4 regions of the Paenibacillus sp. GD4 genome follow, and region 1 is predicted to be linked to each of the others. Evidence: riboswitches for the same ligand, from Rfam matches in the RefSeq annotation. Region 1 holds a riboswitch; each other region holds the start of a gene.
What was found. A riboswitch is a leader RNA that binds a small molecule or an ion and turns the genes downstream of it on or off. The one in region 1 is predicted to bind cyclic di-AMP.
Positions count from the first base shown of each region.

Region 1 (3,189 bases):
AATGACACCAACAAGAACAGACATCACGAACCTCCATCTAAAAATTTCATCTATTATGAAAACAAAAAACGCCCTGGGTGATAGAGTTGCAGCCTATGCAATCTACCGGCAGGACGACAAGAAGTACCCCTAAGCGCAAGCTAAGGCCGTGCATCGCGTGCCGACCTTTCCATTTCTTCGCTTACTCGTAGTCCAAAAATTTAAGGTTTTCGGGTAGAGACTTATCGGGCCATATTCCCGACATTATACGAGATGATTCGACGATATTCATACTGATTGTGGAGCATTTTGCCTTTTTAGTTTACCGCCATTCACATCGCATGTCAACATTAAAAACCGAACATTCAATATTTTATCAAGAAAAATAGTTCGCATTTCACAGTTCATTCACGCTTATTTTCCAGACGTGCCGAAACCTTCCGTTTCATTTCCTGAAGTTCCCTAAGCAGCTCCTCAACTTCCTCCGACGATAAGCCGCCTGCGGACAGCTCTTGCTCCGACAGTCCTGTCCATGGCTGCACCATCTCCGCTCCGCGGTATAACAGCTCTAGCAGCTGCTCCTCCTTCCCGCCACCTGAAATTGCTTCTATATAATGAAACAAAGCATCCTCCGCCTTCGCCCATCGGCCGGTTTCATTATAATAGGGGAATAGCAGAGTCAATAACCCCTCCGGCTTGCTCGACCGCTCTACCGGAATCAGTAACTCGTCAATTAATACGATAAAAGCGTCCCGCCATTCTCCCTCCAATGCATCAGGTATTCTTGCCGTCAGCAGCAGTTCGGCTGCCTTAAGCCTGCATTGCCGCGCCCCTTGAACCTCTCCGAGATCGTCGAGCAGTAAAGCCTCCGCCTTCAGCATATCCCCGAGCGCCAGAGTTTTCCCGAGATCCACCTCACCCGTTTTGGACAGCAGCAGAAGCAAATCCTTTACCGACAACGCCCTGACCAGGTCTGAATTCAAGCCTAGAAGCTGCTTCATCGCCTGGTTCAGAAGCGCCATCGCTTCCTCAAGCTGCCTGTTTTTCCTCAGGAACATCACCTTGTGGATCGCCTCGGCCGCCTGCTTGATGAGCCGCAATATATAATCCCGTTGATACATAATCTTCCCCTCTTCCGACAGAAAACGCGCTTATCTTCCGAATATACCTTATTGTACCACTGGCGCCCTGCTCATGGAAAAGCTTCTTCCAAATAGAGGGAGGATTTGGATGAATTTATGAGTTGAGCTCGAATTTATCCTGTGGTAAATTTAAAAAATGCCGAATCATACAGTTTTTCATGTACGTACGGGGGACGCATTACCCATGGGGTGAATGCTGCGCCGCGCGGCTTGGCAGCCGTAACGGAACGCAGCTAGGGAGCATACCTCTTCCCGAACCCGACAACTAACCTCGGAGGCAAATAGGAGGAACTCAATGTCACTTTTTTCTCGTACCAAAGGCTTTGCTTTGGCATGCGCTTTGGCGCTGCCGCTTGTTTTCGCAAGCACACCGGCTCACGCCGCACCGGCGCTCACCAACGATGATGTAAAGGTGCAGGTGAACGACAAGCTGGTGGTGTTCCCTGACGCACAGCCGTTTATCGACCCGGAGCAGCACAAGCTTCAGGTTCCGGCACGTATCATTGCCGATCAGCTTGGATTGAAGACGTCTTGGACCCAGAACGGCTCGGATATCCAGATCGCTTTATCCAACGAGAAAACGACCGTCTCTTTTACCTTAGGCAATCCAACCATTTCTATAAACGGACAAGCCTCCTCCCAAACGTACAATACGGCACTTATTGACGGTCGTGCTTATGTTCCATTCCGATTGATCTCAGATGCCTTTGGCATGATAGCTCAGTGGGATGGTACGAACCGGATCGGCATTTACGGCACCGACGGCAAATATTACGCTCCTGCGTGGTATGCACCCAAGTATGAGAAGGTCATCGAAGCGAAGGCAACCGCCTATACCGCTTCCCCTTCCGAGAATGGCTGGGGCGCCCGCGACTACATGGGCAACCCTCTGCAGCTCGGCACGATTGCCGTTGATCCCTCGGTTATTCCGCTTGGATCCAAGGTGTATATCGAAGGGTACTCGTTCGACGGTCTGCCTCAGGACGGGATGTTTGCTACGGCGACCGACGTAGGCAGCGCGGTGAAAGGCAACAAGATCGATATCTTCGTTCCTGTCAGCAAAAGCAAGGCTTACAATTTCGGCATTCAACAGGTTAAGATTTATGTGCTGAAGTAGGGAGAGAAAAGCAGTCTTCTGCATTCGTGGAAGGCTGCTTTTTTTTGCCTTAGGAGCTGCTTGCATAGAACGGTTGGCCGTTCCCCACTCTAATGAATAGATCTCATATCCGGAGGTGTACGTTAGATGAAGAAGCTCAGCCGTTTACCAATGTTGATGCTTGCTGCTTTATTAACCATGGGCAGCTCCTCCGCGAATCCGAACAGTGAGGTCGTGTGGAAGGTGGATACCGATCAGAAGCTGATCGCCATTACGTTCGATGATGGGCCGAACCCCCGCTATACCCCGCAAATTCTCGATATTTTGAACCAGTATCAAGCGAAGGCAACCTTCTTTGTATTAGGCAAAAGAGTACAGATGTACCCGAAGATCGCCATCCGTGAAGTGAACGAAGGGCATGAGATTGCGAATCACACCTTTGACCATCATTTTCTCAAAAACTACCCTGCCGAACGCCTCGTCGATGAGATCCGGCAAACGCAGGAGGTTATCTTCGATATAACTGAGCAAATGCCGCATGTTTTCCGGCCGCCGGGAGGCTTCTACAACGATACGCTGCTCCATTCGATGAAGGAGGACAAGCTCACGGTAGTCATGTGGTCCTGGTACCAGGATACTCAGGATTGGCGCAAGCCGGGTGTGGACAAGATTGTACAGACAGTGCTTGGCAATGTGCATAACGGCGATATTATTTTGTTCCACGACCTTGAGGGGGATTGCAGCCAAACCGTGGAGGCGTTGAAGCGGATTATCCCCGAGCTCAAACAGCAGGGCTATGAGTTTGTCACGGTATCCGATCTGATTTCGAGAACGAAAAAATAAACCCGAGTCCTCCGTCGGAGGCTCGGGTTTTATGCATTTGCTGAGGGAGCCTTGTTAGATCGGCTTCCCGTTTTCTTTATTATCGAAGCGCTGATCCCGGTTGTCATAAGGCCCTGGATTCAAATTTTC
Region 1 is NZ_JAVCYK010000001.1:1,920,903-1,924,091, forward strand. Features, by position in the region: gene purE (5-(carboxyamino)imidazole ribonucleotide mutase) at 1-24, opposite strand, end outside; purine riboswitch at 169-271, opposite strand; gene RAC89_RS08960 (DUF6483 family protein) at 384-1,100, opposite strand; cyclic di-AMP (ydaO/yuaA leader) riboswitch at 1,249-1,416, shown strand; gene RAC89_RS08965 (stalk domain-containing protein) at 1,417-2,238, shown strand; gene RAC89_RS08970 (polysaccharide deacetylase family protein) at 2,365-3,060, shown strand; gene RAC89_RS08975 (hypothetical protein) at 3,115-3,189, opposite strand, start outside.

Region 2 (3,189 bases), 440 kb from region 1:
CCATATCGGCATGATCGTCCTGCTCGGGGGGGCGCTCCTGCTCATGACCATGCTGCTCTCTGCTGCCGTCATGACCGCCTCGTTCCTTTGGGCAGGCTTCGTGGCTCTCATCGGGTTTCAGATCTACCGTCTTCTGCATATGTTCTGTAAAATGTGGGCTATCACGACGCAATACTCGCTATGGCAGGAGAAGGCGTGAAGACGTTCACGGCTATACGATAAAGGCGTACCGGTGGTGAGGGCTTGTCCCTCTCGCCGATACGCCTTTTTTTAACGATGGAGGCTTAGGTCCTCTTCATCTTGAGTGAAAGATCCGCGGGTACCGCTCACCGAAGTCTGATGGAACCGCCTACCGCCTTTGCGGACAAATAATAGCGAAGCCAATCCGCGAGCTGGTGCAGCTTGGTAATGTAATCGGCAGCATTCCCCGGGTAAGGCTCCCCTTGCATCAAATTCTGAATCGCCTGCTGCAGCTCCCATGCACGCTGATACACCTTCTGGAACAACTCCTCTTCCGTCTTCGGTTTATAGAGGTCCGTGCCGTGGGAAACCTCGAAGTCATAAACAATCATGCCGCGATAGTACGGATGAATATCCACGGCACCGGGAATCCGTTCGACATAAGCGAGTCCCGTCGCCTCCTGCGGAATCCAAAGCAGCGTGGTTTGTCGATCCTCCAGCTGCACAGTGTAAGCCAATCCTTGATTCAGCATAACCGGCAACGGATAATTTTGAATCTCTCCCCGCTTCACCTGATCCCAGAAATGCTCCAGAAAATTGATCGTTGTGCTCATTCCTTCATCCCGCCTATCGTGATACATGCTTAGCATTATTTTACCATAGGAACCAATATAGTGGGAACGACATTTTATTATCTTATTCGACTAATATCGACATTACTCAGCTGTAGTTCACGCCCTTTTTTTTGGTACCAGCATATACTGTCAACTTACAAAATTTCCGGTTTCTTAATTTTTGTTTATAGTTTGACAATATTGTGACAACGGAAGGAGAACCTCGATGTTAGTCGAATACATGTACACAGCAAGAAAAAAAGAAAATTTTGCCGAATTTCCGTTCGCGGAAAACGGGGGAACCACATTTGGGTGAATTGGTCTCGCTTCAGAGTGACCATAGGGAACCTTCAACCGAACCCTTAAGCTAACCTCGTAGGCACCGGAAGGGGAAGCAGCAGTTGAAAAAGCTAGTCGGTTTTGCACTCTCCATTGCTATGTTCTGTACCATTCAGGTGGGAAGCGCTTTCGCTGAAACCCCACTAAGCCAAGCTGTTAACGACGGATTGGGTTCCCCATACAAATGGGCCGGCACAACGAAGAAAGGCTTCGATTGCTCCGGTTACACCTCGTTCGTATTTGATAAGTTCGGCATCGATCTTCCTCACACGTCCAAGGGACAAGCTGAGAAGGGTACATGGGTGGACAAGAATGATCTTCGTGCAGGAGATCTTGTGTTCTTCAACACGGACGGCAAAGGAATCTCTCACGTAGGTGTGTATGTCGGAGGGGGTTCGTTCTACCACTCCGCTACGAACCAAGGCGTCGTCATCACCAAGATGAGCGACAACTATTACGCTAAGCGTTACGTTACGGCGCGCCGCGTTCTATCGGATGAGCAATACGAGCAGCTGATGACCGACGCGAATTAAGTCCAATGTAATCGAATGAAAGCCTTGTTTTTTATCCGTCCGTCTTCGGACCGCGGATCAAAAGCAGGGCTTTCTTTCTTTGATCTCTTTAGGGTAGAGTAAAGTACAGATCCGTAACCCGGTATGATATGTGGAAAGGAGTCGGATGAAGGATGATTCTGTTTCTTCACCGCAAAGATTTGCGTGTGGATGATCTGCCCGGATTCGACTATATTCGAGAACACCGCTGCCCCAGCCTGCATGTGCTGATTCTCGACCCGTTCCTGCTGCGGCAGGAGCGGTATCTCGAGCACAGCGGGATCAACTTCCTGCAGCACGCCCGTCGGCTGCAGGAGCAGTATGCGGCCGCGGGAGCCCGGCTGCATGTGCTTTGGGGGGAGCCGGCGGAAGTGGTGCGCCGGCTGCTGGCGGAGCATGAGGTGAAGGAGCTCGTGTTTCACGAGGACTTCACCCCGTATGCGATCGCCCGCGATCGGGCGCTGCGCGAGGTAGCGAGCGAAGCCGGTGTGGCCGTCACCGCGCTGCCCGAGCTGCCGCTCGTCGACCTGCGCGACTTCCAGCGCTGGTCGGGGCGGAGCGAGCCGTACAAGGTGTTCACGCCCTTCTACCGCAAGTGGTGCGACTACTTGCGGGAACGCTTCCGCCCGCCGTTCGCTGCGCACGTGCGGGAGCTGCACTGCGCGCCGCTGGCCGCGGGCGCGGCGGGGCTGGCTACGCTGCCTGCGGAGCCGGCAGCGGCGTTGGCAGGCGCGGCTTGCCCGGGGGCCGCGCCCGAGGAGGAGCTCGCCGCGTTCCTCGGCGAGCGTCTTGCCGGCTATGCCGGCGGCCGCGATCGCTACGCGAGCGATCGGACGAGCCGCCTGAGCCGGCACCTGAACGTCGGCGCGCTGTCCATCCGCGCCGTCTATGCGGCGCTGTCGGACAGCGGCGACGACGCCGAACCTTGGCGGCGCCAGCTGGCCTGGCGCGACTTCTACCTGTACCAGGCGCGGCTCGATCCGCGCTTCTTCACCTACGAGAAGTCCTATGACTTCTCTTCGCTGTCGAAGCATCACTTCTCTGCCTGGGCGGAGGCTCGTACGGGCATTCCCATCATCGATGCCGCGATGACGGAGCTGAACACAACCGGTTGGATGCCGAACCGGCTCCGTATGATCACCGCCATGTTCCTGACGAAGAACCTGCTGTGTCCGTTCACCTATGGTGAGCGGTACTTCCGCCGGAAGCTCAACGACTACGATAACTCGCTGAATCGCGGGGGCTGGCTCTGGTGCGCCTCCCTCGGCTTCGACGCGGCGCCGTACTTTCGCATCATGAATCCCGTAACGCAATCGGAGACGCACGATCCGAGCGGAACGTATATTCGGCGGTGGCTGCCGGAGCTGGCTCATCTGCCGGACAAGCTGATTCACAAGCCGCAGCCCCATGCCATTGTAGACCTCAGGGCATCCCGAGCCCGTGCGGTCGAGGTATACAAGGAGCTGCTGGCCGGGCGGCGGTGGTCCGAAGAGGACGCAGGAACG
Region 2 is NZ_JAVCYK010000001.1:2,365,182-2,368,370, forward strand. Features, by position in the region: gene RAC89_RS11140 (hypothetical protein) at 1-199, shown strand, start outside; gene RAC89_RS11145 (hypothetical protein) at 327-794, opposite strand; cyclic di-AMP (ydaO/yuaA leader) riboswitch at 1,055-1,191, shown strand; gene RAC89_RS11150 (C40 family peptidase) at 1,196-1,666, shown strand; gene RAC89_RS11155 (cryptochrome/photolyase family protein) at 1,819-3,189, shown strand, end outside.
Region 2: it holds a riboswitch for cyclic di-AMP, as region 1 does, so the genes downstream of both, RAC89_RS11150 (C40 family peptidase) here and RAC89_RS08965 (stalk domain-containing protein) in region 1, are expected to answer to the same signal.

Region 3 (3,189 bases), 390 kb from region 1:
AATATGACTTCATCTATACAGCGGTCGGCTGGCATCCGACGGATGCGGCGGACATGCAGCCAGGCGATCTTGAATGGATTGAGGAGCTTTGCCGGCACCCTAAGGTAGTAGCAATCGGTGAAATCGGACTGGATTACTATTGGGATAAGAGCACGAAGGATATTCAGCTTCGCATCTTTCGCGATCAAATAAGATTGGCACGCAAAGTGGGAAAGCCCATTGTGATCCATAACCGGGATGCGCATCAGGATGTCGTTCAGGTGCTTCGTGAGGAAAAAGCTGCGGAGGTAGGGGGCGTGATGCACTGTTATTCCGGCAGCTGGGAAATCGCCAAGGAGTGCCTGGATATGAATTTTTATATCTCGTTCGGAGGGCCGGTCACCTTCAAAAATGCCAAGCAGCCGAAGGAGGTGCTCGAGAAAGTTCCGCTCGAACGTCTGCTCATTGAGACGGATGCTCCTTACCTCACTCCGCACCCGTTTCGGGGCAAACGGAACGAATCGGCATATGTCCGGTACGTTGCCGAGGCCGCGGCGGAAATCAAGGGAATTAGTACGGAGGACCTAGGAAGGATAACATCCGACAATGCGTCCAAGCTTTTTAGACTAACCTAGATTAGGTGCACATTCGGCCACGCCCTTTTTTGTCGAAATAGGGATAAATGGAGCAAATTCGTGAAATCAAGAGATTTACGAAGAGGAAAGTATGTTTATTTGCAAAATACGGCTATAATAGCGAAAATCGGGTGAAATTAACCCTAATTTCACGAGTTTGTATACTTTACAACTCAGCCGTACCATCGTAAACTCAATATTAACTTAATACAAATTACCAAATTTCCAACATCGCTGAGTTTCCGTAAGGGAAACGGGGGAACCGCATCGCGTTATGCAGCAGCTAGTCCATATGACTGCAGACGCATTTTCAGGGGTGAATCTTAGAAGCCTCAGCAGCTTCTGAGTAGGGCAACTCTCATGTCCGAATCCGTCAGCTAACCTCGTAAGCGTTAAGAGAGAGGTAACAATTGTCGTGTGCTGCTTTTTCATTTTAGATTAAAATGAGAACAAGTCACGGGAAGGTTCCTCTTCTCTGGCTTGTTTTTTGTTGTCCACTTAGGGATATTCATCCCGGTCGATTCATACAAGTGAATCAAAGGAGGTGGGGACAAGGGCAAGTCTTAAGATCTGATGTTCAGATATAACGGTTGGACCTTGGTAATACCAAATAACCTTAGTCGCGTCAGATGAATCATGCAAAATAGTCGACGGCGGGGCTTTGAAGGAGGACCGAACAAGTGGGCGTTGTGACTCATGAACAAACCCATGTAAGACGATCATCCAGCATGACCTTCGCATTGCGATGGAAGCATGAAAACTTGCGTATGATTTCAGTTGCTGCGTTACTTTCATTCGCTATTGTCTTCATGTTCTTAATGATGTTGTACGGTACGGCCACTAAGCGCGTATCAATCGTTGTAGACGGTCAGGAGCAGACGTTCCAGACAAGGCATTCTGTTCTACAGCGCATACTGGATGAGCAAGGGATAGCCGTAAGCCAGAATGACAAGGTATCTCAGCCGCTGCAGGGTGCGGTCAAGTCGGGAGACCGTGTTGTCATCGAAAAGGCCATACCGGTTCAAGTTACGGCAGATGGAGAAACGAAGACGGTGTACACGGTCGCGAAGACAGTGGAAGCCGCGCTTGCCGAATCGAACATCGCCGTAGGGGAGCTCGATAAGGTGTCGCCGGGATTGGGAGAGCCATTATCGGGCGGTGCAGCCATCGAGATCGTTAGAGTGAAAAAAGAGACGGAAGAAATTACGGAATCGATTGCATTCGAGACCGTGAAGAAGAATGATCCCCAGCTGCTGAAGGGCAAAGAGCAAGTCGTACAGGAAGGTCAAGAGGGCGTTGTTCTGAAAACCAAGGAAAAAGTGTTTGAAGACGGTGTACTCGTAGCAGAGCAAATCGTCGATGAAAAGGTTCAGTCCGAGAGTATCAAGAAAATCGTAGCGGTAGGTACGAAAAACCCGGTGGTTGTGCTGTCGTCCGGCTCCCCCACTGTGGATCAGGTAACCAAAGCAGGCGTTACCTTCGGCTATAAGCAGGTAATCAATAACGTCACCGTAACAGCTTATACCGCCAGTGCCGTATCGACAGGGAAAAGTGCAGAGCACCCTCAATACGGAATAACTTCCTCAGGCACGAAAGTGACAGAAGGCCGAACCATTGCAGTGGATCCGAAGGTGGTTCCCATGGGCTGGTGGGTTTACATTGAAGGTATCGGATTCCGCCGTGCGGAGGATACCGGCAGCGCGATCAAGGGAAATATCATCGATCTTTACTTTGACAGCTTACAGAATGCCCAACGTTTTGGTACGAAACGAGGGTACACAATGTATATCATCGGACCGAAGAAGCCGACAGCAGATTAATTGTGATGGACGGGATCAAACCGCTTGCGTGTATGAGCTCAACAGCGAAAATGAGCGGATAGCCGCCCTGTATGCATTACGGCAGGGCAGGGCAGAATCATGATATAGATAATGTGGGAAAGAAGAGGCAATCGCTTGCGTCCGACAAGGCGCAGGTCCTCTTCTTTTTTCGCTTTTCATGAAAGAGGTTGAAGAAGCGCGTGATCAAGGAAATCATTGTGGTAGAGGGCAAGGATGACACGGTTGCCATCAAACGAGCCGTGGAAGCGGAGACGATCGAAACCGGGGGCTCCGCCATTAACCAAAGCGTCATCAAACGCATTAAGCTGGCCCAGCAAAGGCGCGGTGTGATTGTTTTCACGGATCCGGATCATGCCGGTGAGCGCATTCGCAAGATCATAGCCTCCCGAGTACCTGGCTGCAAGCATGCCTTCCTGACGCAGGAGGACGCAATGAGTAAAGGAGACATCGGTGTGGAGAATGCTTCGGTGGAAGCCATTCGCCGGGCTCTGGATAACGTTCGAACGGATTACGAGAGCAAGGCTACGGAAATTTCGTGGGAGGACCTTATGGACGCCGGGCTGATTGTTCACCCGCAAGCGGCGGACCGTCGCCTGAGGATGGGCAAGCTGTTAGGAATAGGCTACTGTAACGGTAAGCAGTTTTATAACCGGTGCCGGATGTTTCAAATCTCCCAAGAGGAGTTTCAGGCGGCGCTTGAGCAATTTTACAAAGAGACAGGAGAGCTGCAGCAG
Region 3 is NZ_JAVCYK010000001.1:2,308,140-2,311,328, reverse strand. Features, by position in the region: gene RAC89_RS10870 (TatD family hydrolase) at 1-614, shown strand, start outside; cyclic di-AMP (ydaO/yuaA leader) riboswitch at 837-1,022, shown strand; gene RAC89_RS10865 (resuscitation-promoting factor) at 1,295-2,434, shown strand; gene rnmV (ribonuclease M5) at 2,635-3,189, shown strand, end outside.
Region 3: it holds a riboswitch for cyclic di-AMP, as region 1 does, so the genes downstream of both, RAC89_RS10865 (resuscitation-promoting factor) here and RAC89_RS08965 (stalk domain-containing protein) in region 1, are expected to answer to the same signal.

Region 4 (3,189 bases), 1.6 Mb from region 1:
GAGCGCACGGCCGGGATCATGTTGAAGTTGTTCGTGATGTAGATGGCTGCGAAAGCAATCGACATGGTCAGTCCGCGTGATAAAGTGATTTCGCGCCGATATTTTATGATCACAATCAAGGAAGCCAGCGTCATCAGACTGGATACGCCCATGCTGATCCAGGTCATCCATCCGGATTGCCGGTCCTCCGCTTCCTGCCAGGCGATGAACGTATCCGGTACGGCAAAGCCCGGCTTGAAGTGCGATACGAGCTCTCCGGAGGCTTTCACGGCAATACGGAACGGTGCTTCTCCAATCCGCCATTGCTTGTGCTCGTACACCAGCTCTCCTGAGGCAGCGGGCTTGCCATCCTTCAGCGTGAAATCACTAAATACATACCCCTGTTCCGCAAATGTCGAACCGATGAATTGGTCGGGGGGGGCTGCAGCGGCGCTGACCGTTTTGCTTTTAGAAGAAGCGGTCCTTACGGTTTGCCATGCCAGTATATTCCCCTTGTGATAATCCACATCCACAAAGTAGGTAGTACCCGTTGCCTGCTCCCCGATTTCCACCTCGTAATAATCAATCGGAAGGCGGTCCCCGAACTGCTTCTCATACGCTTCCGTCAGCTTTTCCTTCTGCAAATAACCGCTTCTTACCGTGTGAGACTGATAATAAGTAGACGTGTCGTATGGCTCCGTCAAGGACAGCATTTTCTTAGCGAAGGCTGCGGCTGTTTCCGCGGCCTGCTGCTTGCTTAGAGTGGGAGCCTGCGGCTGCTCCTCCATCTGCTTGTCCTGTTCCATGAAGGGCGTAAGAAACGTAACTCCGAGATACAATACCAGACCGACTACAGCTAACCACAAAAGCGAAGGATCTTGATAACGTTTGGGCATCGGCTTCTCCTTGAAATCGAATGATATATAATGAATTCCCCTGCATGCGTTACTAAACATCTTATTCTCTTAAGGTAGCATACATTCATCTTGGAAATCCAATGATTGACGGAGATAAGGGACGGTAAATGCATGTAAAGCTAGCGTACGCCCCTGCTGGGTCGACACGAAGCGCCAAGTTCACCGAATATGCCGAATAATCGCTGCAAAATGGGGTTTGTATTCCGACAGACGGAGGATTATAATTCAAATCAATTGCATAGAGCCGAATTTCCTATGGAAAACGGGGGAACCATGATATTAGGGGTGAATTCAGTCTGCGGCCGCATACTGAACGGGTGCCTGTACATCCGAATCCGACAGCTAACCTCGTAGGCTTGCGTGTTACAGGAACCAATACAAACGGCATTGGGCTTCCAGTGTCTTTTTTGTTGTTCAAAAAACGGACGGAAGGTGCAATATGTGGAACGTTTAAAGAAAAAATTTGAGCTGACGCCGCCGCAAATACTCGTACTGGGCTTCGCCGCGATTATTGTGACGGGAGCGATTTTGCTGACTCTGCCTATCGCTTCGGCAACGGGCAAGCCGCTGTCATTCCTGAATGCTTTGTTCACGGCTACCTCGGCCACCTGTGTAACCGGTCTTGTAGTGGTGGACACCGGGACATCGTTTACCATCTTCGGCAAAATCGTTATCCTTGCATTGATTCAGGTAGGCGGCTTAGGGTTTATGACGATGTCGACGCTGTTCGCGTTTGCTCTTCGTAAACGTATCTCCTTAAAAGAACGGCTTATTTTGCAGGAAGCGATGAATCAAGGCAGTATGGAAGGAATCGTCCGCTTAATCCGCAAGGTGCTTTATTATTCTCTTACGATAGAGTTTATGGGTGCCGTATTGTATGCCATCCGGTTTTCTATGGACATGGAGCCGGGCCAGGCGATCTGGTTTGGAATTTTTCACGGAATTTCTTTCTTTAATAATGCGGGGTTTGATATTTTCGGGCCGATCACAGGTCCATTCTCCAGCTTTACGAGCTACGTCGACGATTGGATGATCAACCTTGTCTCTTGCGCGCTGATCGTGCTTGGGGGCCTCGGGTTTGTGGTTTTATCGGATCTGCTCGATTACCGCAAGTTGAGAAAGCTGTCTCTTCATTCAAAGGTAGTTCTAAGCATGTCCGCTTTTCTCATAGGATTAGGAGCGGTTGTTATCTTCCTGTTTGAGTTCACGAATACGAGAACACTAGGGTCCCTGGATTTATCAGGTAAAATCCTCAGCTCCCTATTCCAGTCGGTTGCCCCTCGAACGGCGGGACCGAACACGGTGGATCTCGCGGGCCTGCGGCAGGCCACTCAATTTTTTATCATCATCCTGATGTTCATCGGGGCTTCTCCGGGCTCGACGGGGGGCGGGATCAAAACGACGACCTTTACGATTCTGATTGGGGCTGTTATTGCCATGATCCGGGGCAAGGAGGACATCGTTATGTTCCGGCATCGCTTAGGCAAGGACCGGATCCTCAAGGCGATCACGCTGACCTTGTTTGCGCTATTCCTGGTCGTCTTCGCGTCGATGCTGCTGTCCACTACAGAGGATCACCACTTCTTGATGATTTTATTTGAGGTGACGTCGGCCTTCGCTACCGTAGGCTTGACGATGGGCCTCACACCGGATTTGACGGATTTCGGCAAGGTGATGATTTGCCTCATGATGTTTATCGGCCGTCTCGGCCCGCTGACGCTCGCTTATGCGCTCGGCCCGAAAACGGAAAAAGAGCTATATAGATACCCGGAAGGGAAAATTACTATCGGATAGGGGAACAACCGCAAATGAAGAGAAGTCAATACGCTGTCATCGGACTGGGCCGCTTCGGCTCCAGCATCGCCAAGGAATTGGTAAAGCTTGGGTTCGAGGTGCTTGGAATCGACAAGGATGAAGAATCCGTTGATGAAATGAGCGACGTGCTGACGCACGTCGTCGTCGCCGACGCTACGGATGAGGATGTGCTGCGCTCACTCGGCATCCGGAATTTTGATTGTGTGGTCGTAGCCATCGGAGACGACATCCAGGCAAGTATTCTTGCCGCCATTCTATTGAAGGATATCGGCGTGAAGAAGGTCGTGGCCAAGGCGCTGTCCGATCTGCACGGCAAAGTGCTGGAGAAGCTCGGTGTGGACAGAGTGATTTTCCCCGAGCGGGATATGGGCATTCGCGTTGCGCACCAGCTGGCTTCGCCGAACCTGCTCGATTTCATTGAGCTGTCGAAGGATTACACGATTGTAGAGTTGTCCGTACCGAAGCGATTGTGCGGCTA
Region 4 is NZ_JAVCYK010000001.1:3,553,644-3,556,832, forward strand. Features, by position in the region: gene RAC89_RS17245 (CPBP family intramembrane glutamic endopeptidase) at 1-875, opposite strand, end outside; cyclic di-AMP (ydaO/yuaA leader) riboswitch at 1,129-1,268, shown strand; gene RAC89_RS17250 (TrkH family potassium uptake protein) at 1,338-2,690, shown strand; gene RAC89_RS17255 (potassium channel family protein) at 2,705-3,189, shown strand, end outside.
Region 4: it holds a riboswitch for cyclic di-AMP, as region 1 does, so the genes downstream of both, RAC89_RS17250 (TrkH family potassium uptake protein) here and RAC89_RS08965 (stalk domain-containing protein) in region 1, are expected to answer to the same signal.